One region of the Alkalihalophilus lindianensis genome, then DNA from elsewhere that is predicted to be linked to it. Evidence: riboswitches for the same ligand, from Rfam matches in the RefSeq annotation. Region 1 holds a riboswitch; each other region holds the start of a gene.

Evidence for each region. Region 1 has a riboswitch for thiamine pyrophosphate ahead of RYX56_RS01435 (acetylornithine deacetylase). Riboswitches for the same ligand answer to the same signal wherever they lie in the genome.
Region 2: linked by a shared signal. The riboswitch ahead of thiE (thiamine phosphate synthase) and the one ahead of RYX56_RS01435 (acetylornithine deacetylase) in region 1 are both predicted to bind thiamine pyrophosphate.
Region 3: linked by a shared signal. The riboswitch ahead of thiT (energy-coupled thiamine transporter ThiT) and the one ahead of RYX56_RS01435 (acetylornithine deacetylase) in region 1 are both predicted to bind thiamine pyrophosphate.
Region 4: linked by a shared signal. The riboswitch ahead of thiC (phosphomethylpyrimidine synthase ThiC) and the one ahead of RYX56_RS01435 (acetylornithine deacetylase) in region 1 are both predicted to bind thiamine pyrophosphate.

Annotation. Positions count from the first base shown of each region.
Region 1 covers NZ_JAWJBA010000001.1:247,146-254,498, reverse strand. The annotation lists gene pssA (CDP-diacylglycerol--serine O-phosphatidyltransferase) at 1-261, shown strand, start outside; gene hbs (non-specific DNA-binding protein Hbs) at 550-822, shown strand; TPP riboswitch at 952-1,053, shown strand; gene RYX56_RS01435 (acetylornithine deacetylase) at 1,183-2,460, shown strand; gene tenA (thiaminase II) at 2,715-3,392, shown strand; gene RYX56_RS01425 (ABC transporter ATP-binding protein) at 3,382-4,119, shown strand; gene RYX56_RS01420 (ABC transporter permease) at 4,121-4,870, shown strand; gene RYX56_RS01415 (ABC transporter substrate-binding protein) at 4,863-5,819, shown strand; gene RYX56_RS01410 (zinc ribbon domain-containing protein YjdM) at 5,970-6,311, shown strand; gene RYX56_RS01405 (MFS transporter) at 6,371-6,742, opposite strand; gene RYX56_RS01400 (hypothetical protein) at 6,693-6,893, opposite strand; gene RYX56_RS01395 (pyridoxamine 5'-phosphate oxidase family protein) at 7,071-7,353, opposite strand, start outside.
Region 2 covers NZ_JAWJBA010000001.1:404,231-411,583, reverse strand. The annotation lists gene RYX56_RS02305 (ABC transporter permease) at 1-401, opposite strand, end outside; gene RYX56_RS02300 (ABC transporter ATP-binding protein) at 401-1,114, opposite strand; gene thiD (bifunctional hydroxymethylpyrimidine kinase/phosphomethylpyrimidine kinase) at 1,216-2,016, opposite strand; gene thiO (glycine oxidase ThiO) at 2,044-3,156, opposite strand; gene RYX56_RS02285 (thiazole synthase) at 3,181-3,960, opposite strand; gene thiS (sulfur carrier protein ThiS) at 3,966-4,163, opposite strand; gene thiE (thiamine phosphate synthase) at 4,176-4,796, opposite strand; TPP riboswitch at 4,876-4,984, opposite strand; gene RYX56_RS02270 (YqgU-like beta propeller domain-containing protein) at 5,054-6,175, opposite strand; gene aspA (aspartate ammonia-lyase) at 6,418-7,353, opposite strand, start outside.
Region 3 covers NZ_JAWJBA010000005.1:155,302-162,654, reverse strand. The annotation lists gene RYX56_RS15660 (AarF/UbiB family protein) at 1-13, shown strand, start outside; gene RYX56_RS15655 (DUF3658 domain-containing protein) at 233-988, opposite strand; gene RYX56_RS15650 (S8 family peptidase) at 1,444-3,858, shown strand; gene RYX56_RS15645 (Glu/Leu/Phe/Val family dehydrogenase) at 3,901-5,298, opposite strand; gene thiT (energy-coupled thiamine transporter ThiT) at 5,421-5,975, opposite strand; TPP riboswitch at 6,039-6,142, opposite strand; gene RYX56_RS15635 (amidase family protein) at 6,173-6,811, opposite strand; gene RYX56_RS15630 (amidase family protein) at 6,846-7,353, opposite strand, start outside.
Region 4 covers NZ_JAWJBA010000002.1:604,796-612,148, forward strand. The annotation lists gene RYX56_RS09605 (flavin reductase family protein) at 1-379, opposite strand, end outside; gene RYX56_RS09610 (NAD(P)H-binding protein) at 485-1,150, opposite strand; TPP riboswitch at 1,262-1,376, shown strand; gene thiC (phosphomethylpyrimidine synthase ThiC) at 1,511-3,289, shown strand; gene RYX56_RS09620 (hypothetical protein) at 3,305-3,469, shown strand; gene RYX56_RS09625 (MFS transporter) at 3,600-4,835, shown strand; gene RYX56_RS09630 (FAD-dependent oxidoreductase) at 4,962-6,500, shown strand; gene RYX56_RS09635 (YwbE family protein) at 6,642-6,836, shown strand; gene RYX56_RS09640 (VOC family protein) at 6,866-7,246, opposite strand; gene RYX56_RS09645 (methyl-accepting chemotaxis protein) at 7,340-7,353, shown strand, end outside.

The DNA of each region.
Region 1 (7,353 bases):
CATCAAGCTATTTTACACGAATTTGGCTCGGTTGGGGCAATTTTTGCGATTATTTTTATAATTTGTGGAGCCATTCGCTTAGCTCGATTTAATGTGATGGAAAGTCATGGATTCTTTGTTGGTCTACCAATCACTGCAGCAGGATGTATTCTTACCTTCTCTTCATTACTCGTACCAATGCTCGAAGCATATAGCTTTATGTTTATAACAGTTATTCTAGCATTAATGATGGTAAGTTCATTTAAAGTAAGAAAAATGTAGAACGAAGCCCAAGCTAGCTGCTCGGGCTTTTTTTGATCCCTCCACGTCAAAAGTCTCGATTTCTTGTCGATTTTGTTGTCGAATTGTCAAAAAGAGTGGAAAAATTGCCTTTTAATGCTTTAATTTACCCTCAAAGTATTGACACCATTGGGGTTTCATGAGTAAATTTGAGTGGCAGGTTATTTTAGCTTGTTGGGAGACTTAATAAATCCAATCGAACAAACGAAGAAGCAATCATTCATTTCTTCATTCGTTTTTCAAAACAAGGTATGAAAGGGAGTTTTTTTCATGAACAAAACAGATCTAATTAATTCAGTATCAGAGCAAGCAGACCTTTCTAAGAAAGATGCTTCTAAAGCAGTAGACGCTGTATTTGACAGCATCACTAATGCACTTGTTGAAGGTGGTAAAGTTCAGCTAGTTGGTTTCGGAAGCTTTGAAGTACGTGAGCGTTCTGCTCGTAAAGGCCGTAACCCACAAACTGGTGAAGAAATCGAAATCCCAGCAACTAAGAACCCAGCATTCAAGCCAGGTAAACAACTGAAAGACGCTGTTAACTAAGAACAGTCCATAAAAGCGAAGAGACAAGCTCTCTTCGCTTTTTTCATGAAACGGCTGTTGTATCCTTTTGAAAAGTATGATATTTTGGTAATAGTTTTAACTATCAAGAATGTGTTAAAAACTGCATAGATCGACCACTAGGGGTGCAGAATTGCTGAGAGAGGTTTGATACCTTAACCCTATTTACCTGATCTAGATAATACTAGCGTAGGGAAGTGGTGAGAGCGTTCAGTCTCTTGTGACTAATTAATTGTTTAGTATGTCCTTAGACAATTATTCACTCATGTACATACGACGTTTATCAACCACTTCTATCGATAGAAGTGGTTTTTTTGTGTGGAAAATCGAAAGGAGTGTCCTTTGTTGAATGATCTTGATCAATTAGTAGACCTCGTTGACGAACGGGAAGAAGAATTACTTAGCTTACTTAAGAGACTGGTAGAATACCAAACAGAGAGCCCTCCTGCTAGAAACACAAAAGAAGCACAACAATTCATTGCTCATTATTTAGCAGACGCAGGCTTTGAGATTGATCAGTGGGATGTGTACCCGAATGACCCTAATGTCGTAGCTATAAAAAACGGGAGTGCAACCAACCAACATCGGAGCTTACTGTTAAACGGGCATATTGATGTGGCTTCAGTCGCAGAAGATGAAAATTGGACCTACCCTCCATTTACCACGACTACCATAGACAGAACTGTTTTTGGTCGTGGAGTTGCCGATATGAAAGGTGGATTAGCAGCTTGTCTGTTTGCTGTGAAGCTATTAGATGAGGCTGGGATTCAATTGCCTGGAGACTTACTCGTGCAATCAGTCATCGGTGAAGAGGTTGGTGAAGCTGGTACAAAAGAATGCTGCGATCGTGGCTACAGCGCTGACTTTGCCATTGTCGCTGATACAAGTAATTGTGAGATTCATGGACAAGGAGGCGTGATCACAGGGTGGGTCACGCTAAAGAGTCCCAAAACCTATCATGATGGCTTACGACGGAATATGATTCATGCCGGTGGTGGATTACACGCGGCTAGCGCGATTGAAAAAATGACAAAAATGATTACAGGACTTGCGGAGCTTGAGCGTCATTGGGCAGTCACAAAGACTTATCCAGGCTTCCCTGCTGGGATGAATACAATTAATCCAGCCGTCATTGAAGGCGGACGTCATGCTGCGTTTATTGCCGATGAATGTTCGCTATGGATCACTGTTCACTATTATCCAAATGAAACGTATCAGGAGGTCACTCGTGAAATTGAAGAGCATCTTCTAGCCGTTGCATCTGCTGATCCCTGGCTTAAAGAACACCCCCCACTTTTTCGTTGGGGTGGCACGTCAATGATTGAAGATCGTGGGGAGATTTTCCCAGCATTAAAAATCGACCGAAATTGGGATGGTCTCAAGCAGTTGCAGCGAGCACATACAAAGAGATTCGGCTCTCCCACTTCAGTTGGGATGTCTTCAACAGTTACAGACGGTGGGTGGTTAGGCGAAGCTAAGATTCCTACCGTCATCTATGGTCCAGGGGAACTAACCCACGCTCATGCAGTAGATGAGCAAGTATCCATTGATCAACTAGTTAGCTACACAAAAACCTTACTTACATTCATCTACGAGTGGTGCAGTACGAAAAGGCCATAGATCACACATAGAATCACTTTATATGTCACGAGAGTTATGTGCGCTATTTTGCTTTTATGTGCTAGGAAAGGCCCTTCATGAGCGAATAAACGGGGTTATGCGCGAAAGCAACCAACTTATGAGCGAGATTTTCGATATAGGTGCGATCTACTACGGTTTATGAGCGAACACCCGATTTATGTGCGAACACCCAATTTATGTGCGAACACCCATAAGCTAGCCCAAGCTATTACACATACAAGGAGGACATCTACATGTCATTTTCACAACGTTTACACGATAAAGCACAACCTATTTGGGAGGCCAGTCATAACCACCCTTTCGTACAAGGGATTGGTGATGGCAGTCTTAATCTTGAGAAGTTTAAATTTTTTATGAAGCAAGATTATGTGTATCTCATCGATTATGCAAGGCTATTCGCTCTTGCAAGCATGAAAGCGACCTCACTTGAACATATGTCGATGTTTGCTAAAATGCTCGATGCGACACTTAATGTCGAAATGGACCTACACCGTCAATATGCTGCAAAACTAGGAATCTCAAATGGTGAATTAGAAGACACTCAACCTGCTCCTATGGCTCTTGCTTATAGCAGTTATATGCTAAGCGTTTCTGAGCGCGGCTCGTTAATCGACCTCGTCACAGCGATTCTTCCTTGTGCATGGAGCTATTATGAAATTGGCAAGAAGCTTGCTGAGATCCCTGGTGCGATGGAGCATGAATTTTACGGTGAATGGGTCACGATGTATCAGTCTGAAGAATTTGGCGAGATTGCTGATTGGTTAATCAAATTGATTGATCAACTAGCAGAAGGCTTACCAGATAATGAACTTACACGACTTGAAGAGATCTTCCTTCATACGAGTCGCTTTGAGTACATGTTCTGGGAGATGTCCTATAACGAGGAGACTTGGCCAGCACATGTCCGTTAATCTACTTGAAATACGGGACCTGACGTTTACGTATCCCAAAAAAGAGATCCCAACCATTCAACGACTAAATATGGTTGTCAGAGAAGGAGATTTCCTCTCGATCCTTGCTCCAAGTGGGGCTGGAAAAAGTACGATTTTTCGCCTATTAACAGAATTAGAAAGGCCACAGCAAGGACAAATCCTTTATGAACTCAATCAAGACATTCAGATCGGCTACATGCCGCAACGGGACCTTTTGCTTGAATGGAGGACTGTTTTAGATAACGTCACTCTCCCTCTTGAATTAAAAGGTGTCCAAAAGAAGAAGGCTAGAGGGTTAGCCGCACCCTATTTCTCCGACTTCGGTTTAGAAGGTACACAAGAGCATTACCCAAACGAGCTCTCAGGAGGCATGAGGCAGCGTGTCTCCTTTTTAAGAGCGATCATTGGTGGTTGTCGCGTGTTGCTTTTAGATGAGCCATTTAGCGCTCTAGATGCGATTACAAGACTTCATATGCAAGATTGGTTGCAAGAGATGTGTCAGAAGCTCGAATTAACGACCATTCTAGTCACACATGATATCGACGAGGCTCTTAGATTAAGTGATCGTATTTTTGTCTTTCCGTCCACTCCACTTGCAGAATATGAGGAAATTACCCTTGCAGAACCTCACCCTAGAAGAGAATCCAAAGTGTTAGTCGATCATAAACAACGAATCCTGCAAACGCTCTTCATGGAGGCTAGGTAATATGGTAAAAAAATCCTTAGCCCCTACTCTCCTCCTGCTCCTTCTTTTGGGGATGTGGGAGATGATTGCAGCCCTAATCGCTAAACCTTATCTCATTCCAGGTCCAGTGGCAATTTTTCATAAATTGATAGAGCTTAACTCCACGCTAATGTTTATTCACCTCCCTGCCACTTTAGAGGTCGTTCTCATAGGACTAATGATCTCTACTGTGGGAGGTGTGAGCGTGGCAATCTTGATGCATCGTTTTAAAGTCGTCGAAAAAGCGCTCTATCCCCTGTTAGTCGTTTCACAAACGATCCCAATCATTGCACTTGCTCCTATCTTTGTGCTTTGGTTTGGCTATTCGATCTGGAGTAAGGTATTCGTGACGGTCTTAATTACGTTCTTTCCGATTACAGTCAATACTTTTGATGGCCTTAAATCAACGCCAAAAGAATTACGAGAATTATTTTTGACGATGAAGGCCAGTCCGGTTGCCATGTTCTTTAAGCTCTATGTCCCTTCTAGCATGCCATCCTTTTTATCAGGAATGAAAGTTGCGATCCCGTTAAGCGTTGTCGGAGCAGCTATTGGAGAGTGGCTTGGCGCTGAAGCTGGACTTGGTTATTTCAGCAGACGGATGATGACCCAATTTGATGGGCCAGGTGTATTTGCTCCGATTGTCTGGCTCTCTTTAATAGGCATGACTGGTTTTTTACTGATTACACTACTTGAACGATATTTATTACGATGGAGGAATCAACATGACTAAATTAAAAGGACTTGCTTTCTTTCTTTTAAGCGCTGTTTTGCTCACAGGCTGCGGGGCTTCCAATGAAACAAATGCAAGTGATTCAGACTCACTAGATGAAGTAAACATTATGCTCGATTGGTATCCAAATGCTGTTCATACCTTTTTATATGTTGCGATGGAAAATGGCTACTTTGAGGAAGAAGGACTTGACGTTAACATTATCTTCCCAGCCAATCCAACTGATCCCATTAATCTTACCGCAGCAGGTGAGCTTGATTTTGCGCTAAGTTATCAGCCTGATATTATCACCTCGCAACAGGCAGGTCTCCCTATTGAAGCAGTGGCACCGATTGTCCGCAGTCCATTGAATCATGTGATGTTCTTGGCAGATAAAGACTTTAAGAGTCCGCGTGATCTTGAAGGAAAGACGGTCGGATATCCTGGCATTCCGTTAAATGAACAAATTTTAAAAACAATGGTTGAAACGGATGGCGGAGACTTCTCAAAAGTAAAAATGGTCGATATCGGCTTTGAGCTTGGTCCTGCGATTATGACCGAGCGAACAGATGCTATTATTGGCGCCTATATTAACCATGAGTACCCTGTCTTAAAGCACGAGGGGTATGACATCAATTATTTGAACCCTACTGATTATGGCGTTCCGCCTTACTATGAATTGGTCCTCATTACGAATGAACAAATGAAAAATGAGCAAGCTGAAACCGTGGAAGCGTTCTGGCGGGCAGCCGAAAAAGGGTATCAAACCATGAAAGAGGACCCCGAGGAGAGCCTTGGCCTTCTTTTAGCGAATCAAGAACAAGCAAACTTCCCTCTCATAGAAACAGTAGAGGAAGAAAGTCTTTCGATCTTGCTTGAAAAAATGGAAACAGATAATGAAGCATTCGGTGAACAAAGTGATGAACACTGGAGTTCCATTACAGAATGGTTAGAAGAAACAAAGGAATAGATGTATCATGTATCATGTATCATTTACCATTCCACTTCCACGATGAGTAAGAGCCGAGGAGGGTAACCCTATCTTCATAGCTCCGACTATCTCTGCTATAATCAATTAAATTGTACAACAGATGCCCATAGAGTTGGAGGAAGTGAAAATATGTCAAATGCACCAAGCTGTCCAAAGTGTCATTCAGAATATACATATGAAGATGGAAACCTTTTTGTATGTCCAGAATGCGCACATGAGTGGACGTTAGAAGCTGAGCCTGAAAAGGTTGAAGAGAATAAAGTTACCAAAGATACGAACGGGAATGTGTTAACTGACGGGGATACCGTTTCCGTCATTAAAGACCTTAAAGTAAAAGGAACATCTTCTGTTATCAAAATCGGCACTAGAGTAAAGGGGATTCGCTTAGTTGATGGTGATCATGACATTGATTGCAAAATTGATGGATTTGGCGCTATGAAATTAAAATCCCAATTTGTAAAAAAGATTTAATTTCTATTTTCAGACGATTAACAAAGAGGCGACATCTTTTTGAGATGTCACCTCTTATTTTAATTCGCTCCTTTTAAATGCTTCTGATTTAGAATAGAGAAGCTAAACGATAGGAAGAGAAAACAGGAAGCCAATATAAAGGCCATCCTGACTCCCCACACATCCGTTAATACTCCTAATAACAAAACCGATACACCAAAAGTGAGCAACTCAACGGCATATTGAGCGGAGTAAACCTTTGGCAACTGATGATCCTGTATACTTTTTTGAATCGTCGTTTGTTGAGCGATCCCCTTTACTTGCTCCGTCAACCCAATGACTAATGAGAGAAAGAGGGCCACCCAAGTGATCGTATTCAATGCGAAAAGGAACGTAAGTAGACTAGTAGATAACGTCCCCCATACAATAATAGATGGCAACCGACGGTTCAAAAGCTTGCTGCTTCGTAATCAACGCCATGTAAGTAGCAGAACCGGTCAACTGATAAATTAATGTAATCAACGCTACAATATATAATACGTCTCCAAGGTTAGCAAACGATTGCCCTAACCAAAGAAATCGAAAAGACGAGCTGTGTTTCATTCCCCTATCCCCTTTACATGTACGAACCAGTATTTATAAAACTTGGTATGACATAAAGGAGAAAACCTACATTTAATCACCTCACCTCTTTAAAAACAGAAACAAGTCCAAGCAAAACATTTAAAATTATCTTGTTGGGATAGGGGTATTGAATACGCTCTTTAAACTGTTAGTAGCCTATGTAATTTGCACTTTGTAGGACTGATCTCTTACCACCACCGTCTCAGGCTTCACTCGAACGAGGATGGTTTGCTCATCAAAAGTTGTAAAACGAGAATCCCAAGTATCTGTATTTGGACCTAAATAACGCCTTAACAACCGATTAGCCCTTTCAGAGTCAAATGGTTCAACGCTTGCTTCCCCTCTGAAACCGATATGTATGACCTTTCCAGTCGCCTTTTCATAATCGATGATGCCGATAGCACATGTAGGGTTTTGTTTCAGTCTATGAGGGAAACGA
Region 2 (7,353 bases), 160 kb from region 1:
ATGCTATTTCCAATCACCATTCCACTCATAGGAATGACCTGTTCTGGATTGAATTCAATCATACCAAAACCTAACCACATAGAGAGTACTACAACCTCAACAGTCACTAAAATGCCAAAGATTAAGAGAATGACACCTGGTATTCCCTTGCCTTTTTTAGCTGCATGAAACCCTGCTACAGTAATCATCACTGTAAGCATGATTGGTATCCCAACTAAAGGAGGCAACTCAAATAAGAAAGTTAATAAATAACCAATTAAAAATAGCTGCGCTGCCCCTCTAAAAGAGGACCATGTAATACTCCCTGATAAATTAAGAGCATACATGTAAGAAAGCGAGACTGGTATTAAAACAAAAACTAATAAAAACAACATCGACGTTGTTGATATTTCAGGAGCCATTATTCATCCGCCCCATCTGAATCACGATACAAAAATCGTTTAGCACGGTCGGTTTGCGGTTCTCGGAAGAATTCCTTCGTCTCCCCTACTTCGATCAATTCCCCTTTTTCTAAATAGAAAGTCTGATCACCAAGTCGTTCAGCTTGCTCGACATCATGAGTCACCATTAAGATCGTCTTTCCCTTCTTCTGAAGCATCTGAATAAAGTCTTCAATGAGTTCTACATTTCGCAAGTCAAGCGCACTTGTTACTTCATCAAGCAGAAGAATTTCGGGTTCATTTGCTAACGTCCTTAAAAAGGCAATTCGTTGTTGTTCTCCACCTGACAACTCTTCTATCGGTTTATGTAGAAAGTCTGCAGGTAAATGTACAGCTTCTAAAAGTTCTACTGTTTGTTCATTTGACCAGTCCCGATTATGTAATAGCGGGCCGTACGCCACATTATCCTTTACCGTACCCTCAAATAATGCAGGTGATTGAAAGACCATTCCGATTTGTTGTCTTAATTCAATAATAGGGTAATCTTCAACAGCCTTCCCTTTAAATAATATCGTTCCTTTATCCTTGTCATCCAGGCGATTCATCATATACAATAAGCTACTTTTACCCGCACCAGATGGCCCGATTATCGTTATAATTTGATTTTCCAATACGGTAAATGAAATATTATTCAACCGATCATTACTAACATCTTTCCATTGTACGATCCCCATCGTACCACCTCAGTTCATCTAGAAGTTCGAAGATGTTCTTATTATACAGGAACGGCCAATAAAACAAAAAGTCTATTCGCATTGAATAGACTTTTGTCCGCTTATTGACATGCTTTGTATGCATGGTGATTCGTAGGCCCAATGCCACTTCCGATTGAAAGAGAATGCCTGATCGCTTCTGTAATAAATTGTTTCGCCACATGAACTGCTTCTTTAATGGCCTTTCCTTTTGAGAGTTCAGCGGCTATTGCAGCAGCGTATGTACAACCTGTTCCATGTGTATGCTTCGTATCGATACGTTCCGTTTCAAGAAGATAACTTCTTTCTCCATCAAACAAAAGATCAACTGCAGGTCCATTCTTAAGGTGACCACCCTTTAATACAACATAGCTCGGTCCTAGTTTATAAATGTCTCTAGCCGCTGCTTCCATTTCTTCAATCGTCTCCATCTCTTTTATCCCAAGAAGCTTTGCTGCTTCTGGTAAGTTTGGTGTGACAACTGTAGCAATCGGTAATAATTCATGAATTAAAGCTTCTGTTGCCTCATTTTGAAGGAGTGTAGCTCCTCCTTTTGCAACCATTACAGGATCCACGACAATATTTTTCGCTTCGTACTGTCTCAACTTGCGAGCGACAAGCTTAATAATATCAGCTGAAAATAACATCCCCGTTTTAATGGCATCTGCACCAATATCCGATAGGACTGCATCTATTTGGGCCTCGATTGCTTCAATGGTTTGAGGATACACACCATGTACCCCTAATGTGTTTTGAGCGGTCAGAGCTGTGATCGCACTCATACCAAATGTATCAAGCTCTTGAAACGTTTTTAAATCTGCTTGAATACCAGCCCCTCCACCACTATCTGATCCAGCAATTGTTAATACTTTTGGGATTGTCATCTCTATGCTCCTTTCTAAACGTTCCTCTTAAATCGTAAATCGCCCGGGGGCAAATAGATCAATAGGAACCGGTGTTTTTTCGTCGGTGATAATGGCTGCAACTACTTTTGCAGTAATCGGACTAAGAAGAATACCATTTCGATAATGACCTGTTGCAAATACGATATGACTAGCTTCTGGGTGCTCCCCAATTAACGGATAGCCATCCTGCGTCGCAGGCCTTAACCCTGCCCATCTATGAAATGGGTCAGTCTTTTTCAAAAATGGTAAGATATTATGGTTCCAATTTGTCAGTCGGTTAATTCCTTTTTCGGTTACATCCGTTTTAAAGCCAGCAATATCCTCTGACGCTCCATTTACAAGTGTGCCGTTGGCTTTAGGAACCAAATAGCCTTGGCTTGTATAAATGATATGATTCACCTTGTGTTCGCCTAATTCATACGCACAAATTTGACCGCGAATCGGAAACACTGGAATTCTTAAATCAAATATTTCTTCAAGCTCTTGTGACCAAGCTCCTGAGGCAATAACCATTCGCTCTGCTTTAAACGTTTGACCAGCCTTAGAGACCACTTCAATTTCATCTCTCCAGCTTTTAATATCGACTGATTCTAACTCCTCAGCAATCTTTACACCATTTGCACGGCATGCTCCTTCAAGAGCCTTTACATAATCGGGTGCAAACACATGACTTTCCTCAGGGTAATGCATGGCCCCAATGATTGAATCTGCTAAAAGAGGCTCAAGCTGTTGAAGACGTGCGCCATCAACTAGTTCTGCTTTTGCTCCCCACTCACTTTGCCAAGACTGCCTCGTTTTTAATCCGAGTAAATCTGCCTTATGATAGACCGCATGCAAACTACCACTATTGGTATATTCAAAGTCAACTCCACTAATGGCTTTCACCTCTTGTTGCCACATTGGGTACTCTCTTAAACTTTCCAGGCATAATCTAAAAAAGTCATCAGGATCTTCTCCAATTTCGGAATAAGGAGCAAGCATTCCAGCCGCAGCTCCCGAAGCCTGGCCTCCACAACGCACTTTTTCTAAGATCGTTACTTCGTGCCCCTTCGTTGAAAGCTCAAAAGCAATGGCAAGTCCAATGACACCGCCTCCGAGCACGATAACTTGTTGACTCATTTGCCTTCAGATCCTTCCTGCCATTTATCTAGAAATAAGTGAAGTATAACCGCTACTTGCTGTCGCATACTTTTTCATCGGAATACGCCCTGCCTCATAAGAAGCACGTCCCGCTTCAATCGCAAGCTTCATTGCATGCGCCATTTTCACAGGATCTTTCGCTTTTGCAACTGGTGTATTCATTAATACACCATCTACACCAAGCTCCATCACTTCGACAATGTCTTTAGCCGATCCTAAGCCAGCATCAACGATTACTGGAACATTTGCTTCTTCAGCAATTAGTCCAATATTATATGGGTTTAGCACACCAAGCCCCGTTCCAATTGGAGCTCCACCTGGCATAACAGCTGCTGCACCTGCTTCTTCTAATTTACGACAAAGAACCGGATCATCAGAAGTATATGGAAGGACGACAAAACCTTCATTCGCAAGCGTTTCTGTAGCTTTAAGTGTTTCTATTGGATCGGGTAATAGCGTTTTCTCGTCTGCACTAATTTCAACCTTGATCCAATTACTAATCCCTGAGGCTTTAGCAAGTCTTGCAATTCGAATCGCTTCCTCGGCATTACTCGCACCTGAGGTATTCGGTAAGTAAGTAAATGAATTTTGGTCTAAATGTTGTAAGATTGCATCTTCACTTGGTGCATCTAAGTTCACTCGACGAATCGCGAACGTAAGAACCTCTGCTTCTGATATACGAATCGCTTCATTTTGGATAAATGGATTTGGGTAACGCCCTGTTCCAAGAAAGAAACGAGAAGATAACTCTTTTCCTGCAATCACTAGTTTTGATGATTTCATATTCATCAACCTCCCCCCACAAAATGCACTAATTCAATTTTCATCTCTGGCTTAACGGACGTTTGCTCCCATTGATCTCGATCAATAATCTCACCGTCTACCTCTGTTACAACGAGATGACTTTCTAAGTTAAAATGAGAAACCACATCTAATAATGTGTTTGCCTCTACTTCCTGCTTCTCACCATTAATCATTAGCTCCATTTTATTCGCTCCTTACTTTGATAAGATCTTTACAAATGTTTCACATGTGCCACGTACATCATCTGCTCCGACAATTTCACTAATCATACATACTCGCTTCGCACCCGCAGCTAATACTTGATCGACATTGTGAAGCTTAATTCCACCAATCGCGACAAAAGGAATCGTAATTTCTTCGGCTACTTGCTGGATATAAGCAGTCGTTACCGGATCAACAACATCTTCTTTACTTTTCGTTTCAAAAATAGGTCCAACCCCAATATAGTCAGCTCCGCCCTTTTCTGCTTCTCGTGCTTCTTCAATCTTGTGGGTAGAGATACCTATAATTTTTTCTGGCCCCATCACTTTTCGCGCTTCTTTTAAGGGGAGATCGTCTTGACCGACATGAATTCCATCAGCATCGACTGCAAGTGCGACATCAATATGATCATTCACAATAAAGGTTACACCATGCTTCTTCGTTAACTCACGAAGGGCTTGTGCTTTCTTTAACACATCAATTTTTTTGCTTTTTTTATCCCGTAATTGAATAATATCAACGCCACCTAGTATCGCTTCTTCCATCACTTCAATAAGATCACGACCTTGATGGAATTCCTCACCTGTTATCGCATATAATTTAAAATCTTTCATGTCCACTTCACCTCTATTTTTATAATAAAAACAAAAAAGCCCTATCCCAAAACGCATGGAATACGGCTACATATGATTACTCATTAGCAGTCGACTTCCCTACGCTGGTGTTAACCAGATCAGGTTCAAGGGTAAAAGGAAACTACCTTTTTCTCAGCCTACTTAAGTGGGCACCCCTAGCCTTCTACAGCTTCTATTCAATTATCCTGTAACTCTATTATGACAGAGTCTAACGAAAATGCAACGATTAGAGATCACTAGCTTTGAAGCAATGAAATTTTTTCTTTTTCCTTCAGTATGATCACTTCTTCTAAACGGTTTCCTATCAACATCATCTCTCCATCAGGCGAAAGCTTGATTGGCAAGTGTTGATCGACTTCTATAATGCTAACCTCAGCATTTGTCCTTGGATCAAAAGCCATCAATTGATATCCGTCCTCATAACTAAAGTAATCACCACTATACTTAGGTCTTAAATAATAAAAGACACTCGCTTTTGGATCATACTCATAAAACGGGACCCACCATTGCTCTGAATACGTATTTAAAATCGGCATTTCAAGCTTACTCACAGACTCCCCTTCAACAGAAAACGTATAGTTGGAGTACAACTCATAAATCGAATCAACAGATACTTGAACATGTAACTGGTCACTAAAGCTCATCATTGAAATAATTGGACTGACTAGCTCTTCTCGTTCTTCAGTCTGCAGGTTGTAGGAAAACAATGGCGCTTCATAATTCGGTTGTAATTCATCCCAATCTAAGAAAACGACTTCATTGGCTGAGTTCCACTGGAAATAGGTTTGCCCAATGTCGATTGGTTTTATCGTCTGCCCTTCAACATTGATATGGTATACTTCGAAATCCCAGTCTGGCAAGTATGTAACAAGCATCATTTCATCTGTTTTATAAGGATTCCAATAGATCGAATAACTATCTCCAAATTGTTGCAATTCAAGTTTCATTTGTCCTTCAGCATTGACGACATAAAGTGAGGACTGATCAGACTCATCATACGTAAGAATCGAAAATAAACTTAGATCTTCATTGCCTTTAACGTCTATGATCCACTCGTTTGTTTCAAAGAATGATTCCGTTTCACCGCTAAATAAGTGATAGCTTTTCAAAGTCGACTTTTGATCATGCTCTTCCACATACAAAATCGTTTCTGAATCGAGCCATTCACTAATCATAGCAAAGCCGCGTGGCTCTTTTAGTGGATGAACAGAGGTCTTAGTAAAAAACGAAGGGGAAGCAGCTGGCTTTTGGGCTAAATTGGTTTTCGTTTCAGGAAGTAATTGCCCTTCGCGTTGCATAAACGAGCAACCTGCCAAAAGAACCATAAAAATACCAATAACAATCAATAACCGCTGCATATTCACCCCTCCTTTTTTTCTAGTAAGTCATATTATCGCACGCACCACCACGAACAACAAGAAGCGAAGTGCACTATTTTGTGATATATGTAGGATTTTTCTTCACTTTCAACCCATTCTGATCCAGTGTCCTTATTATTAGACGAATTCGGCTGGGAAAAGTTTCATTTTTATGAAAAATTCCTAAAAAAGAGAACAAAAAAACACATCAACTCAACAAGAGTTCATGTGCTTTTTGATGGTTATCCGTAAATGAATCGTGCCCCAGCAATCCCTGGGTTTGTCATTTCTTTTGGATCGAGGATTTCATTTAATTCTTCCTCTGTAAGAATACCACGTTCGAGGCAAATCTCTCGAACTGGCCGATCCGATTGAATCGCTTCTTTCGCAATACGCGTGGCCACTTCATAACCAACATGCGGATTAATAGCTGTGATGATCCCAACACTACGTTCAACCATTTCACGGCAATGCTCGATGTTTGCCGTAATACCTTCAATTGCATATTCACGGAACACTTTCATTCCATTTTGTAAAATCGACAACGATTGAAGGAGGTTAAAGACGAGCACTGGCTCCATCACATTTAATTCAAGTTGACCTGCTTCAGAAGCTAAGCTGATCGTGGTATCATTTCCAATCACTTGGAAGGACACTTGGTTCATCACTTCACACATTACAGGATTCACCTTACCAGGCATGATGGATGATCCCGGTTGTCTTGGCGGCAAATTAATTTCATTTAAGCCTGTACGTGGACCTGAGCTCATTAAGCGTAAATCATTTGAGATTTTTGATAAGTTAATCGCCATAATTTTCATTGCACTAGATAGCTCTGTGTAAGCATCTGTATTTTGTGTAGCATCTACTAAATCTTCTGCGGTCTCAAATGGGTGATCAGTGATATCAGCTAAATACTGCGATACTTTTGCAATATATTCTGTTTTAGCATTTAGGCCAGTGCCAACAGCTGTCGCGCCTAAATTGATTTCATATAAATGTTCTACAGAACGAGTCAAACGACCTAAATCTCTCGTTAATACACGACGATAAGCACCAAACTCTTGTCCTAAACGAATCGGAACAGCATCTTGTAAATGTGTTCGACCCATTTTCAACACTTCGTCAAATTCTTTTTCTTTGTCATGCATCGCTTCAATCAAATCATTTAGGGCATC
Region 3 (7,353 bases), on a different contig from region 1:
AAAGATCAACTAGCCAAAAACTTACTCTCATTATTTTTAGAGCAGCTATTACGAGGAAGAAGAACTCCGCAAGCAACGCAGGATTGGAGGAGCTTTCATTAACTTACTTCGCCAATTTGAAAAAGCAGGCTATAAACTCCCTTTCCCGTTATCTTGGATTTTGAACTTCTGGAATCGCTATAGCAAGCGTCCGAATTAAAAGTAAAGAGAAGCGCCAACAAAGCGCTTCTCTTTATTTTCGTATCATGACTTTACTCATCATAGCATCTTCCATTTCCTCTACCCATTCAATGGTGTTCATCTCAACTAGCACCATTATTCTCCAAAGAAAAAATGGAAAAGGAAGGTGAGGCTCTCTCCCATATATCTCTCCTACTAATTTCGCTACAAGAGTTCCTCCATTTTCATCCATAAGCATTAAAAGTTTACTATCGTAATAAGAGTAATCAAGATGATCGTAAATAAAGTCAGCCCTTCGAATCCTAAGATCACTCTCTTCTTTTTTTAATTCGTTCCATGTTAGCTGAAGCTGCCTAATTGCATCACTAGATAATTCAATCGGCAGAAAATGCGCTTCAAGCCTTTCAGGAGGTAACTCTCGAACTAATAAAGGTCCTCTGACACGATTTAAAGAGAGGGATGTAGCTTGATTAACTGAATCGAGTTCATCTATCAAATACATCATCGCGATCTCATCAGCCGCTTCTTCGCCAACCCAAAAAGTTATTTCATGGCCTCTATTTACAGATTCTTGTATTTTTACAACTTGTTGTTGAAATTGCTTTAAAAGTGCTCCTCTTTCCTTTTTACCTGCTTTTATTCCAAATATCACCGATAACTCTTTCATTCGGTTTCTCTCATCTACTAAAGACCCTAGTTGGAGATAAGGCTCGAATACTAACACCTCACCAGAGAAGGGAATGATTGTCTCTTGGAACGCTTGCGTAAATGTAGCCTTAGCGGCATGTGAAAATAGAATATGTAGCATCTCTCTCTCCTTTCCCATGAATAAAAGCCTCTAATTACGACCAGAATATCATGCTCTTATCCCACTGCCAAATCTCTTTTCTTGAGCTTTCTTTTTAAATTTATTTCGATTTTTAAAATTTTTTCATTACGAAATAGATTTCATTCTTCTGAATAGTGAATATAGAACCCGGACTAAATACCCATTTACGATATTAGTATATTAATAATTATTGTAGAAAAAGAATGATCAGTAAGAAATTTACTGTTTTTTTCTTGCATGACTATTGACGCAGATGTCTTTGTTATCCTCTTATTCTTCATAAACAGGCACTAATACTCAATTTTGGTAAAGTATGAAGGAATATGTAACATTTAATAGAATATTGCCATTATAACGAAAATAGTCGTGTTTTTAGTGCGGATCCCACTAGAGCTCCATTATTTTCAACTTACTTAAAGGAGATGAGCTATTTTATGAAACGAACCTTCCAAACGTTCGTCATCTATACAATGGTGCTAGCACTTGCTCTTACCAGCTTTGGGACTGCGTCATTTGCGAATAATCAAAGAGACCTGTCTTTAGCAGAAGTAATGGGAGAAATTGATACAAAATCTTCTGCTCCTACTACTGTTATTGTTGAGTTAGAAGAAGAATCGATTGTTGAAGCAAAACAAAAAGGCAAGAATCAATCTAAGCAAAATTTAAAAGCTAAACGTGACCAAGTAAAAAACAACGTCTTGAAAGAAACATCTTCTAGCAAAATCGGACAAGAGTATGAGTACATATTCTCGGGGTTTGCTGTTGAGCTAAAAGGTAATGAAATTCCAAACCTCCTTACGATTCCGGGAGTAAAAGCCATTTATCCTGATGTTGAGTATACGACTACAACAGTTGATGAAGGGTTTATGATTGAAGAGGATGCTTACAGCCCTTCTATGCTCGATAGTGCACCTTTCATCGGTTCAGATGATGCATGGGATGCAGGCTTTACAGGCGAAGGCGTAACTGTTGCCGTTATTGATACAGGTGTGGATTATACTCACCCTGATCTAGCCCACGCATTTGGTGACTACAAAGGATGGGACTTTGTTGATAACAATAATGACCCTCAAGAAACACCACCAAATGACCCACGCGGTCGTCAAACGAACCACGGAACTCACGTAGCTGGTACTGTAGCAGCAAATGGTTTAATTAAGGGTGTCGCACCAGATGCCACACTTCTTGGTTACCGTGTACTAGGTCCTGGCGGAAGTGGTACAACTGAAAATGTCGTAGCTGGTATTGAACGTGCTGTTCAAGACGGCGCTGATGTTATGAATCTATCTTTAGGAAACACATTAAACAGTCCCGACTGGGCTACAAGCATTGCACTTGATTGGGCAATGGCTGAAGGTGTTGTTGCTGTTACATCAAACGGAAACAGCGGTCCAAACAATTGGACAGTTGGTTCACCTGGTACTTCTCGTGAAGCGATCTCTGTAGGAGCAACTCGCTTACCTTACGAAGTATATAGCGCAGATATTTCAACTGACTCTGATAAGACATATGAAAGTGCACAAGTGATGGGCTTTTCAACTACGGAAGAATTATTAGCACTAGATGGCGAAGAGTTTGAGTTTGTATATGCTGGACTTGGTGCTGCATCTGATTTTGAAGGTAAAGACCTCACTGGAAAAATCGCCCTAATGATCCGTGGTGAATATGCCTTTGTTGATAAAGCAGCAAATGCAAAAGCAGCTGGAGCTGTTGGAGCGATCATCTTTAATAATGTTGAAGGTGTACAACCAGAAGTTCCGGGCATGGCAGTTCCTACAATCATGTTAACAAACGCAGACGGGGAAGCTTTAAAAGCAGACCTTGAAGCTGGCTATAACACAGTAAGCTTTTCAATCGAATTTGATAAAATGGTTGATGAAACAGTAGCAGACTTCTCATCTCGTGGGCCTGTAATGGATACATGGATGATCAAGCCAGATGTATCTGCACCTGGGGTAAACATTACAAGCACAGTACCGACTCATCAAGCTGATAATCCGCATGGTTATGCTGCTCTTCAAGGTACAAGTATGGCCGCTCCTCACGTGGCAGGTGCAGCAGCACTTATTCTTGAAGCGAACCCTAACTGGGATGTAGATGCAGTCAAAGCTTCACTAATGAACACAGCTGAAAATCTATATGATGCAAATGGCGACCGCTACCCTCATAACACGCAAGGTGCGGGAAGTATCCGTGTACTTGATGCTATTGAAACTCAAACTCTTGTAACACCTGGAAGTCACTCTTTTGGGGTCTTCAACAAGACAAAAGGGAAACAAACAGAGCGTCAACATTTCACACTTAACAACCTATCTTCTGAACGTAAATCGTACTCATTCGATGTTCAATTTGATAAAGGTGTTGAAGGAATTAAGGTGAATACAAGCAATAATTTACGTGTACAGCCAGGTAAATCACAAAAAGTAAACTTCAATGTACAAGTAGACGCTAGTAAGCTAGCTCCTGGTTATTACCCAGGAACGATTATTATAAGTGAAGGTTCGAATTCATTTGAGGTTCCGACAATCTTATTCGTACAAGAACCGGATTACCCTCGTATTACATCTCTTGGTTACAATCTGAACCCTGCAACTGGTGATCTTGTAGGTTCTGCTTATGTACCAGGCGGTGCTGAAGAATTGGAATTCGAAGTGTACAATGAGAATTTAACAGCCTTTATTGGTCATGCTTTTACTGATACGAATATTGGTGCGGGCTACTATGATTTTACTTGGGACTTAACGATTGACGGGGGAACATTAGCTCCTGGCAATTATCGTCTCGTTGCTTGGTCAACAAAAGCTGGAAAAACAAATTATTCTTTCGGTGATGTATTCACAGTCCAATAAAACCAAAAGGCTCACTCCATCCTTAGGAGTGAGCCTTTCTATTTAAAACAACTTCCCGTGACGGTACAATAGCCCCGTAAGTCGTTCTAATGATAAGGTAAAACACGTATTTCTCATCGTTTGATCTACTGATGAAAAGTACGTATCATACACATTTTTGAGCGTTTCAATCATTTGTTTCGACATGTCTGCGATAATTTCTTCCTCTGTGAACAGCTCAGTCACTCGACTTTGCTTCCACTCTAAGTAGGAAACAATAACTCCACCAGCATTAGCTAATATATCTGGAATCACAACCGTTCCTTTACGCTCAAAATAATCATCCGCCTCAAGAGAGATTGGCGCATTGGCACCTTCTACTAACACACCCGCTTTAACCTCTTCCATATTGTCCTGGTGAATTTGATCTTCAATCGCTGCTAGAATTAAGACATCCGTATCAACCGTCAATACATCGGTAACAGGCTTTATTTCCGCTTCTACACCTGCTTGCTTTAATTGTTCACTATTTGAAGGGAGATCGCGTCCCTTCTTTGTATAGTCAACCAATTTCTCTATATCAAGACCCTCACTGTGGTACAAAGTTGTAAACCGATCTGATACAGCTACTACTTTGTGTTGGTATTTGGAATATGTGTAAGCCTCTAGTGCTGCTACACCACCCACATTACCAAAGCCTTGAACGGCCACTCGGATTGGCTTCCCATTCTCTGTTTGCTCTCTTAATGACTTCAATGTCTCCCATTGTTTATGGCGGTTAATATCGTTCCCATTCGCATGCAAACCTGCCCATTCATCAAGTAACCAAGAGTAGCTTAGAAAGGTTCCTCTACCTGTTGCTTCTCTTCTTCCACGCGCTCCACCATTTTCTACACTTTTTCCTGTAAATGAACCTAGATACTGCTCACCTGGATGAATCGTTTTAAATTCTCCGACCATCCAGTCAACAATCTTTTCATTCGTCCCTAAGTCAGGAGCTGGAATATCATGATTTGGACCGATATCACGTGAGAAGCGTTGCACATATTTCTTACTAATGAGGTTTAACTCTTTTTCTGTAAACTTTCTAGGATCAACATGCACCCCACCTTTAGCTCCTCCATAAGGAAGACGGTGTAAGGCATTTTTTAGGGTCATTAGAATCGCTAAATTCTCCACTTCTGCCTCATTTACAAACTCGCTAAACCGGATCCCACCTTTATAGAATCCGCTAATATTATTATGCTGTACCCGGTAAGCTGGAATCCGTACAATCCCATCTTTTTCAGTAGAGACACGTATGTAGCTTTTGATCACTTTATCAGTGGTCTTTAAGATCTCTTTTGCTGAGCCACACACAAACCTCCTTTTCTCATCATCCTCAATTCCTAAAAAGTCACTTCTTTCAGCTAAGCCACTCATTACCGATTCAATTAAAGCTTGTGTTTCTGTACGTTTCAATTGATCCCCTCCTAATGAACATTCTCCATTACTTATTCCCTATTTTACCGTTTGAAAACCCTTACTTATCAAACAAAGCCCCCTAACAACCTAGGAGGCTTTTGCATCTGCATATAGAATATTTAGGTTAAAGATCTTGTTTTAAAAAACTGTGGATACGATTTAGCCAAGAACAAAAGTAAAGCCATTGTAATCAGCATTTCAGGCACTAAATAAGATAAGTTATAAAAGAGTGAATAAATAGCTGGGTTCATACCCTCAGGAGCGTATTGGCCAAACCAGATTACCCCTGATGAAAAATGACTTAAAAATCTCAAAGAAGTTGCAAGCAATAAACCGACAACAATAACACTTGCTTTTGGAGCCAGTTGACCTTTTTTAGCAGCAAAGATTCCAGCCACTCCAAGGACCATATAAGCAAGTGGGTAATCAAGGACTAGCTGCACAATGTGAACGATCGTAGGACCTGTTACTAACCCTAGCAACCCAACTAATAGACCCGTCAAGATTCCCACCTTAAAACCACGGCGAAACGCAATTAAAAAGATTGGTACCATAACTAAAGAGATGGATCCTCCCATCGCCCATAACGCCCCAAATTTCACAAAACTTAAGACAAGTGCAAGACCTGCCATCACTGCTACTTCAATCATAATCGTTAAACGTTCACGATCCATCAAAAAATCCCCTTTCGTTCCACGAAGGGGATGTCATGTACACATAAGAGATCAAACGAGTTTTGATGTGCCACACCACTTCCCTACGCTAGTTCAAGCTAGATCAGGTTATAAGAGTTGAGGTTATCCTCTCTCAGTCAGCTACACTGACACCCCTAGTGGAAATCATTCATTTATACGTATAGTTTACCATAAACCTATTCTTTAATCGATAGTCGGGCTAAAAGAAAAGGTGGTCTCCTTGCTTTTGTCGCTTGTTCATATGCCTCAGCTATTTCTATAAGGAGAGGTTCACCCCAAGCTTTTGCTGTGAATGTGATCCCAACAGGCTCTCCTGCTTCTGTATAACCTGCAGGCACCGTTAGTGAAGGATAACCAGCTTTAGCTGGAATAGCAGCGCCAAGATTATTAGGGAAAACAAGAGCATCAAGCTCGTGATCTGTTAGCACGACATCAATTCCTGCTCTTTTCGAATAATAGTCATCCTCATATAAGGCGTTAAGATAATCCGTTTCAGTTAAGGAACCCGAGGTTAGCTCCGATAGCTCAAGCAAAGATTGCCCATAAGCTAAAGCCGTTTCTTTGTTTTCACGATTCCACATAATAATTTCTTTTAACGTCCTGTTAGCTACAGAAGCCTCAAGTCTAGCTAAGTATGCGTTTAAATTAGCTTTAAATTCATGAGTGAGAACATCATAGCTCCACTCACGAGAGGATGAAGGTATGCTTACATGATCAATAACCTTTGCCCCTGCCTCCTCTAGTTGTTTTAATGCCTTCTCATACAGTACTTTTTTATCTTGATCTAACGCATCCATTATTTTAGAGTCACGCACAACCCCTATTCGTTTCCCGACTAAACTATTCTGGCTAGCCGCTCAAAATAGATCCAGAGGTTTCTGTGCCTACAGCCACCACAGCAAGGTTGCTTGCAATAGCTGCTCCTGAACCCGAACTCGATCCACCTACATCAAATTTACCTGGACCATATGGGTTGTTGGTTTGGCCTCCCCTTGCGCTATACCCACTAGGCATTCCTTCACTAGACATGAAAAAAGCCCATTCTGACATATTGGTTTTTCCTAAGATAACCACACCTGCATCTCGTAATTTTTGTACAAGAAAAGCATCCTTCTTCGCATAAGAATACTTAAGGACGAGTGTTCCAGCACTTGTATGCATCTTATCACCTGTATCAATATTGTCCTTTAGAAGAATAGGTATTCCATGCAGGATACTTCTAGCCCCAACTCGTTCACGCTCTACATCTAGGGAAGCTGCAATATGAACAGCCTCGGGATTTATTTCAAGAACAGATGATAACGACTGATCATAAGTGGCAATTCGTTTTAAATAATGCAGCGTAAGTTCTCTGGAT
Region 4 (7,353 bases), on a different contig from region 1:
ATTTTGTTAAATTAGGTAGTCCATTTTCAAGGAAACACTCTTCGTCCCGATAGAAACCTACTAGATCTGCTACAAAGAAATCATGATCCCCATATGTGTTTATATCGATTGTCTTGCACTCATAGGCTACATACGATTCCTTTAAGATAGGTGCACCGGTCTCTACACCTTCTTCAAACGAAAGAGTGGCCAATTTATCGGTCTTAGCTCCTGTTAAGATCCCGGCCTTCTGAATCTCCTCAGCTTTTTCAAAGGGGAGAAAATTAATCGCAAACATACCAGCTTCCTTCATTAGTTCATATGTGTAACGCTCCCGGCCTATCGCTACTCCATAAATTGGTGGCTCATACGAAATATACGTATGCCAACCTGCAGCCATGATGTTTTTCTTCTCATTAGCCTTCACCGTCACTAAAGCTACAAGACCAGGATAACTAACTATGCATAACTGTATGATCTACTTTTGTCCTCATCTAGTAACCCCCTACTCTTGTCCAAATTTCTCTATGTCATCAGATTGAATAATTGTCACACCCTCGCTTGCTTCTCTTATAGCTCGTCTATACATGGCACGAGCAACGACCTCATCTTTGATTCCTCTGTACTTTCGCATTGGCCCAGCTAATACTGGTTTAAGCAATTTCACCCCGATCTCGCCCATCTTCTCCCCAAAACGACATTCCTCTCTTTCTCCTAATAAAAGTGAAGGCCTGAAGATATCAACATGTGGATAACTCAATTCCTTTATCGCTTCTTCCATTTCTCCTTTTACTCTACTATAGAAAACACGCGAACTATGATCTGCTCCAATAGCAGAGATAACTAGGAGTCTTGAAGCACCTTTATTCCTTGCCATAGTAGCTACTTTTAGAGGGTAATCAAAATCAACTTTTTTAAATGCTTTTTTTGTTTTTGCTTTTTTAATCGTCGTGCCTATACAAATAAAAACATCATTCACATGTGGAAAACTCTCTTCAACCAAAGAGTCGAAATCGACCACATGTACAATTTGTTTTGGGTTCGTTTTATCCACAGGTCGTCTAACAAGTAAATGAACCTCTTTATATTCCGAGGCACTTGTCAGGTCCTTTACTACTTGTCTTCCAACAAGACCCGTCGCTCCAAGTATAAGTGCTGACCGTTTTCTCAAAACTACCCCCTCCTTTTTATTAATTATAATGAAGTTATCAAAAATGAGCGAAATCTTTCCTTGATTATTAAAACTTACTCATGATAGGATCAATTTGTAAGATAACTTAATAGCATTAACTAGGGGTGTCCAATGAGTTGGGCTGAGAGAAAGACGCAATGAAGTCTTTAAACCCTTCGGACCTGATCTGGCTCATACCAGCGTAGGGAAGTTAGACTCCTCAATTATGTCTATTTGACTACTTCTACATAGTGTAAGCCGGGCCCATTTTATTTGGACTCGGCTTTTTTATGTACTCCCCTATTCTTTTCATGTACAGATCTCGTCCTTTTATTTAAAAAATTAAAGGAGAGATGAATGATGTCCCAAATTATGCAAAAAAATGTATCGATTATGTCTAGCTTTTCAGGAAGCAAGAAAGTGTATGTGGAAGGCTCTCGTAGTGACCTGCTTGTTCCTATGCGTGAGATTGGTTTATCTAAAACAACTGGCGCTTTTGGAGAGGAAGAAAATTCGCCTATTCGTGTATATGATACAAGTGGTCCTTATACTGATCCTAACTATACAGTTGACTTAGCTAAAGGTCTGCCTCCCCTTAGAAAAGAGTGGATTATAGAACGAGGTGATGTAGAGGAGTACGTAGGTCGTAAAGTAAAGATAGAAGATAATGGGTATAAGGACGAGGCAGACCCTCGGGCAACATATAATGAATTTCCGCTTCTATATCATAAACCGCTTCGTGCTAAATCAGGGAAAAATGTAACACAACTTCATTATGCTAAAAAGGGAATTATTACGCCTGAAATGGAGTTTGTAGCCATTAGAGAGCAAGTAAATCCCGAATTTGTTCGGGATGAAATTGCAAATGGAAGAGCCATTATTCCTAGTAATATTAATCATCCAGAATCAGAACCGATGATTATTGGTCGTAATTTTCACGTGAAAATTAATGCAAATATCGGAAACTCTGCTGTGACTTCTTCAATTGAAGAGGAAGTAGAGAAGATGACGTGGGCGACACGTTGGGGTGCCGATAATATTATGGATCTCTCAACCGGAAAAGATATTCACAAAACACGTGAATGGATCATCCGAAACTCTGCCGTTCCTGTTGGGACAGTACCAATCTATCAAGCTCTCGAAAAAGTAAACGGAGTAGCTGAGGACCTGACCTGGGAAGTGTACAGAGACACACTAATAGAGCAGGCAGAACAAGGGGTCGATTATTTTACCATTCATGCGGGAGTCCTCCTGCGCTATGTTCCACTAACTGCTAAGCGAGTGACTGGAATCGTTTCTCGCGGTGGATCCATTATGGCGCAGTGGTGCTTATTCCATCATCAAGAAAGCTTCCTCTATACTCATTTTGAAGAGATATGCGAAATTATGAAAAGATACGATATTGCTTTTTCATTAGGAGATGGACTCAGACCTGGGTCAATTGCCGACGCCAATGATGAGGCTCAGTTTGCAGAGCTCGAAACGTTAGGAGAACTAACCCAACTAGCTTGGCAGCATGATGTACAAGTGATGGTAGAAGGACCAGGTCATGTGCCCATGCATTTAATTAAGGAAAATATGGATAAGCAACTTGAGTTATGTAAAGAAGCTCCATTCTATACACTAGGACCGTTAACAACAGATATCGCACCAGGTTATGATCATATTACTTCCGCTATTGGAGCTGCGATGATCGGTTGGTATGGTACAGCTATGCTCTGCTATGTCACCCCGAAAGAACACCTTGGCTTACCTAATAAAGAAGACGTACGAACAGGCGTAATCACGTATAAAATTGCTGCTCATGCGGCTGATTTAGCTAAAGGGCATCCTGGGGCACAAAAAAGAGATGACGCCCTCTCAAAAGCTCGTTTTGAGTTTCGGTGGAGAGATCAATTTAATTTGTCACTAGACCCCGAGCGTGCCATTGACTACCATGATGAAACCTTGCCTGCACAAGGAGCTAAAACAGCTCATTTCTGCTCCATGTGTGGTCCTAAATTTTGCAGCATGAGAATTTCTCAAGATATTCGCGACTATGCTAAAGAACATAATCTAGAGACGAAAGAAGCGATTGAAAAAGGGATGAGAGAAAAATCACAGCAGTTTAAAGACGGTGGTAATGACCTTTACCTTTAATAAAGGAGTGTTTCGATGATCGAGCAGTTGCAAGAAGAGATTCGTGAACTTGATGCACAAATGAAAAAAATACAATTGCAAATTGAAGAATTACAACGAACGTGCGACCATGATTTTTGCGGGGACTCTTATTACGTTAAATGTTCAAAATGCCAAAAGATTGAAGCCCTCTATTATTAACGTTATTTCGCTGACTCTATCAACTTGGAGTCAGCTTTTTTATTAAGATCACGTAAAGCTACTCCACATAAAGAGGATTGAACGGATACATTTTGAATATATAATAAAAACCGAGAAATGAGGTGTCAGCATGAAGGAAACATTCTCACAGAGGAAAGTACTCGTAATTGGAAGTGGTTTTTTTGCTCTAACCTTAATTTGGACCTTCTACAATGCTTACATGCCATTAATACTTGCTAATCACATTGAGCGAACAAGTATTATCGGAGCGATTATGGGGCTCGATAATTTACTAGCAGTCTTATTGATCCCGCTTATTGGAGCTTGGTCAGATCGTGTGAACACACGATTTGGAAAGCGACTCCCTTTCCTTATGATTGGCATGCCACTTGCTGCTCTTTTCTTTGTCTTACTACCTTTTATGCAATCGACACTTTGGACACTTCTTTTTATTGACATCTTATTTTTATTAGCCATGACACTCTACCGTGCTCCCGTCATCTCATTAATGCCCGACCATATAGCACCGGAGAGACGATCTCTTGCTAATGGTTACATTAACTTAATGGGTGGCATTGGAGCGATTGTAGCCTTGTTTGGTTTATCTCAACTTTATCAAGTCAACTCATCCTACCCTTTTATCGTAACCAGTATTCTTTTAATGACTGCTTTTCTTTTGTTATTTCGCTCAGTCGATCGTCACCCGCCCTACACAACGAATACAAATAATGATCAAGATGAAGTTCAAGCTAGACGTTCAGTTACAAGAGGACTTGCCGAGCTCTTCTTGAAAAAGCACCGGGGTCAAGCATTTATTTTATTCGCTATCTTTGTTTATTTTATCGGCTATGCCTCTATTGAAGCACTGTTCACTTTATACGCTACTAGAACACTTGGCTTTACAGAAGGCCTTGCTGGATTAACACTCGGCTTTTTCAGCTTATCGTTTGTCCTATTCGCCGTTCCTGCAGGTTGGATTGGACAAAAACTTGGCAAGGTTGAAACGATGGTGATCGGGTTAATCTTGTTGCCCCTCTTTTTTGTAGCCATTCCGTTTATTAGCACCCCGCTCCTCTTACAAGTTGTTCTATTTTTAGCCGGTGTAGCCTGGGCATTAATCAATGTGCAAGCCTATCCACTCGTTGCTGATCTCGGTGGTCTTGCCAAAATTGGACTGTTTACTGGTCTTTACTATTTATTTTCAATGTCAGCACAACTGATTGGTCCGACTCTACTCGGCTTAATGATGGATTTCTTCGGTGGGGCAGCTCTCTTCTTTACTGCTTCAGCTACATTTGTGGTTGCCTACTTTCTATTGCAACACGGTAAAAAGAAAATCGAACAAACTAAGTCAATCGCTGCATAGTGTAAAGCTGCTCCTATCTGAGGTATGGGCAGCTCTTTTATGTTTAAGAGAGCTTTTATTGTGATACATAAAAACATACCATCTTGGACAAATTATGGAAGAGAATAAGATCAAGGAGGTTTTTAGATGAATGAGCAAAAAACCAATCGGTTGCCTGAAAGACCTGAACCATATTGGCGGATTACGACTCAACTTGCCAGCTTCCCAGCACTGAAAGAAGATATCTCAACGGATGTCTGTGTGGTTGGAGGCGGAATTAGTGGGATCACAACAGCCTATTTATTAGCGAAAGAAGGGCTAGATGTCACATTAGTAGATGCAGATGTTTTAGTAAATGGCACAACTGGTCATACGACCGCAAAAATCACGGCTCAGCATGATTTAATCTACGATGAATTGATTCAAAATGTTGGGGTCGAGAAAGCAAAGCTCTATTATGATGCCAATGACGCTGCACTAGCCTTCATGCGCAAACTCGTAAAAGATGAAAAGATGGCCTGTGACTTTACAGATGAAGATGCCTACCTTTACACAACGAATAACCGAGGCGTAAGTAAGCTTGAACATGAATACAAAGCTTATCAAGAGCTTGGTATTGATTCAGAATGGATTACCTCCATGCCTCTAAACATTCCAATTAAAGCTGGTATTGTGATGCGAGGACAAGCTCAGTTCCACCCCATTAAATATTTAGCACACCTTATTAAAATGTTTACGGAATTGGGTGGCAAAATATATGAACATACCGTAGCAACTGATATAAAAGAAGGAGAATCACCTGTAGTCCTAACCCGTGATGGAGCAAAAATTAAAGCTAACCATGTTGTAGCTGCCACACATTTTCCCTTTTACGACGGGGCAGGGTTTTATTTTTCAAGGATGCATGCCGAACGTTCCTATGTTATTGCAGTTGAAACCGAAGAAGACTTTCCAGGCGGGATGTATTTAAGCTGCGATGAACCTAAACGGTCACTTCGCTACACTGATATGGATGGAAAAAGACTAGTCATCATAGGTGGTGAACAACATAAGGCAGGTCAAGGCATGGATACTATGTATCACTACGAATCGCTACAGGATTACGCCAATAAAGTGTTTACGACTCGTGCCATTCCTTTCCGCTGGTCAGCCCAAGACCTGATTACGTTAGATAAAATTCCTTATATAGGAAAGCTATCACGGATGCATCCGAACGTATTTGTGGCAACAGGCTTTAGAAAATGGGGAATGACAAATGGTACAGCTGCAGCTCATGTCATCACCGATCTGATTGTAGGGCGACCGAGTCCTTATGAAGAGCTTTATAAGCCATCTCGATTTGTTGCTGACCCAAGTATTAGGCACTTTATGTCTGAGAACCTTGATGTTGCAAAGCATTTAATAAAAGGAAAATTCGATGATGCTGATAAATCAATTGATGAAATAGCTTTAGACGAAGGCGCAGTAGTGAAAGTTGATGGAAAACGTGCGGGTGCCTACAAGGATAAAGAAGGATGTCTCCACTTAGTTGACACAACTTGTACTCATATGGGCTGTGAAGTGAATTGGAATCACGGAGATCGTTCGTGGGACTGCCCATGTCATGGCTCACGTTTCTCATATAAAGGAGAAGTCATTGAAGGTCCTGCCACTAAGCCTCTTAAAAACATAAAGCATAATAAATAATAGAAACAGGGCTTGCCTATATTGGGTGAGCTCTTTGTGTCTCCATCATAATGCATGGGATAATAAAGACTTCTTCTAGGATCTACCCAAAGATTGAGGTATGATAGAGAGATCAATTGCGTCAAAGAAAGGACGTTTCAAATGAACGGACAAAATCGATCTGCCATTAAAATCGGACAAAGAGTTAAGATTGTACTAAAAAAAGACCAACGAACAGGGACATTGACAGAGGGTACAGTTGCTAACATCCTTACAAATTCCCCTAGCCACCCACACGGCATTAAAGTAAAGCTTTCTGGTGGACAAGTTGGACGAGTAAAAGAGATCATTGGCTAGAAAAAGATGAGTGTAACGACTCATCTTTTTTATTTTGTTCTTTCGACATGAATTTCAATAATATGGCCATCTGGATCTAAGCAAAAAATCTGGGCAAATCCACTTTTACTAGTAGGTTTTTCTACCACTTCTACTTCCCTCTTCTTTAACCACTTAAGAGCTTCATCGTAGTCTTCAACTCGAATGGCAAAATGATGTCCTCTTGAATCAATAACTGCCCTACCCTCTTCTCTAGTATGATTCTCTATTAAATGTAATTGCTGCACTCCAATCGCAAACCAAGCACCCTTAAAATCAAAAGTAGGACGGTTTAATTCTTCTAAAAGAAGGATTTCTTTATAAAATTCTTTAGAGACTTCTAAATCCTTCACCTCTAGACTCACATGATGTAATTCCACACTTTTAAGCATATTGACCTAGCTCCTTTGTCATTTTTTATTAAATTTCTCTCACAAATAACCGATACTATAATGAGAGGTTTATTTTTAAGGGGGATGGGGTAAGTGAAATCGATTCA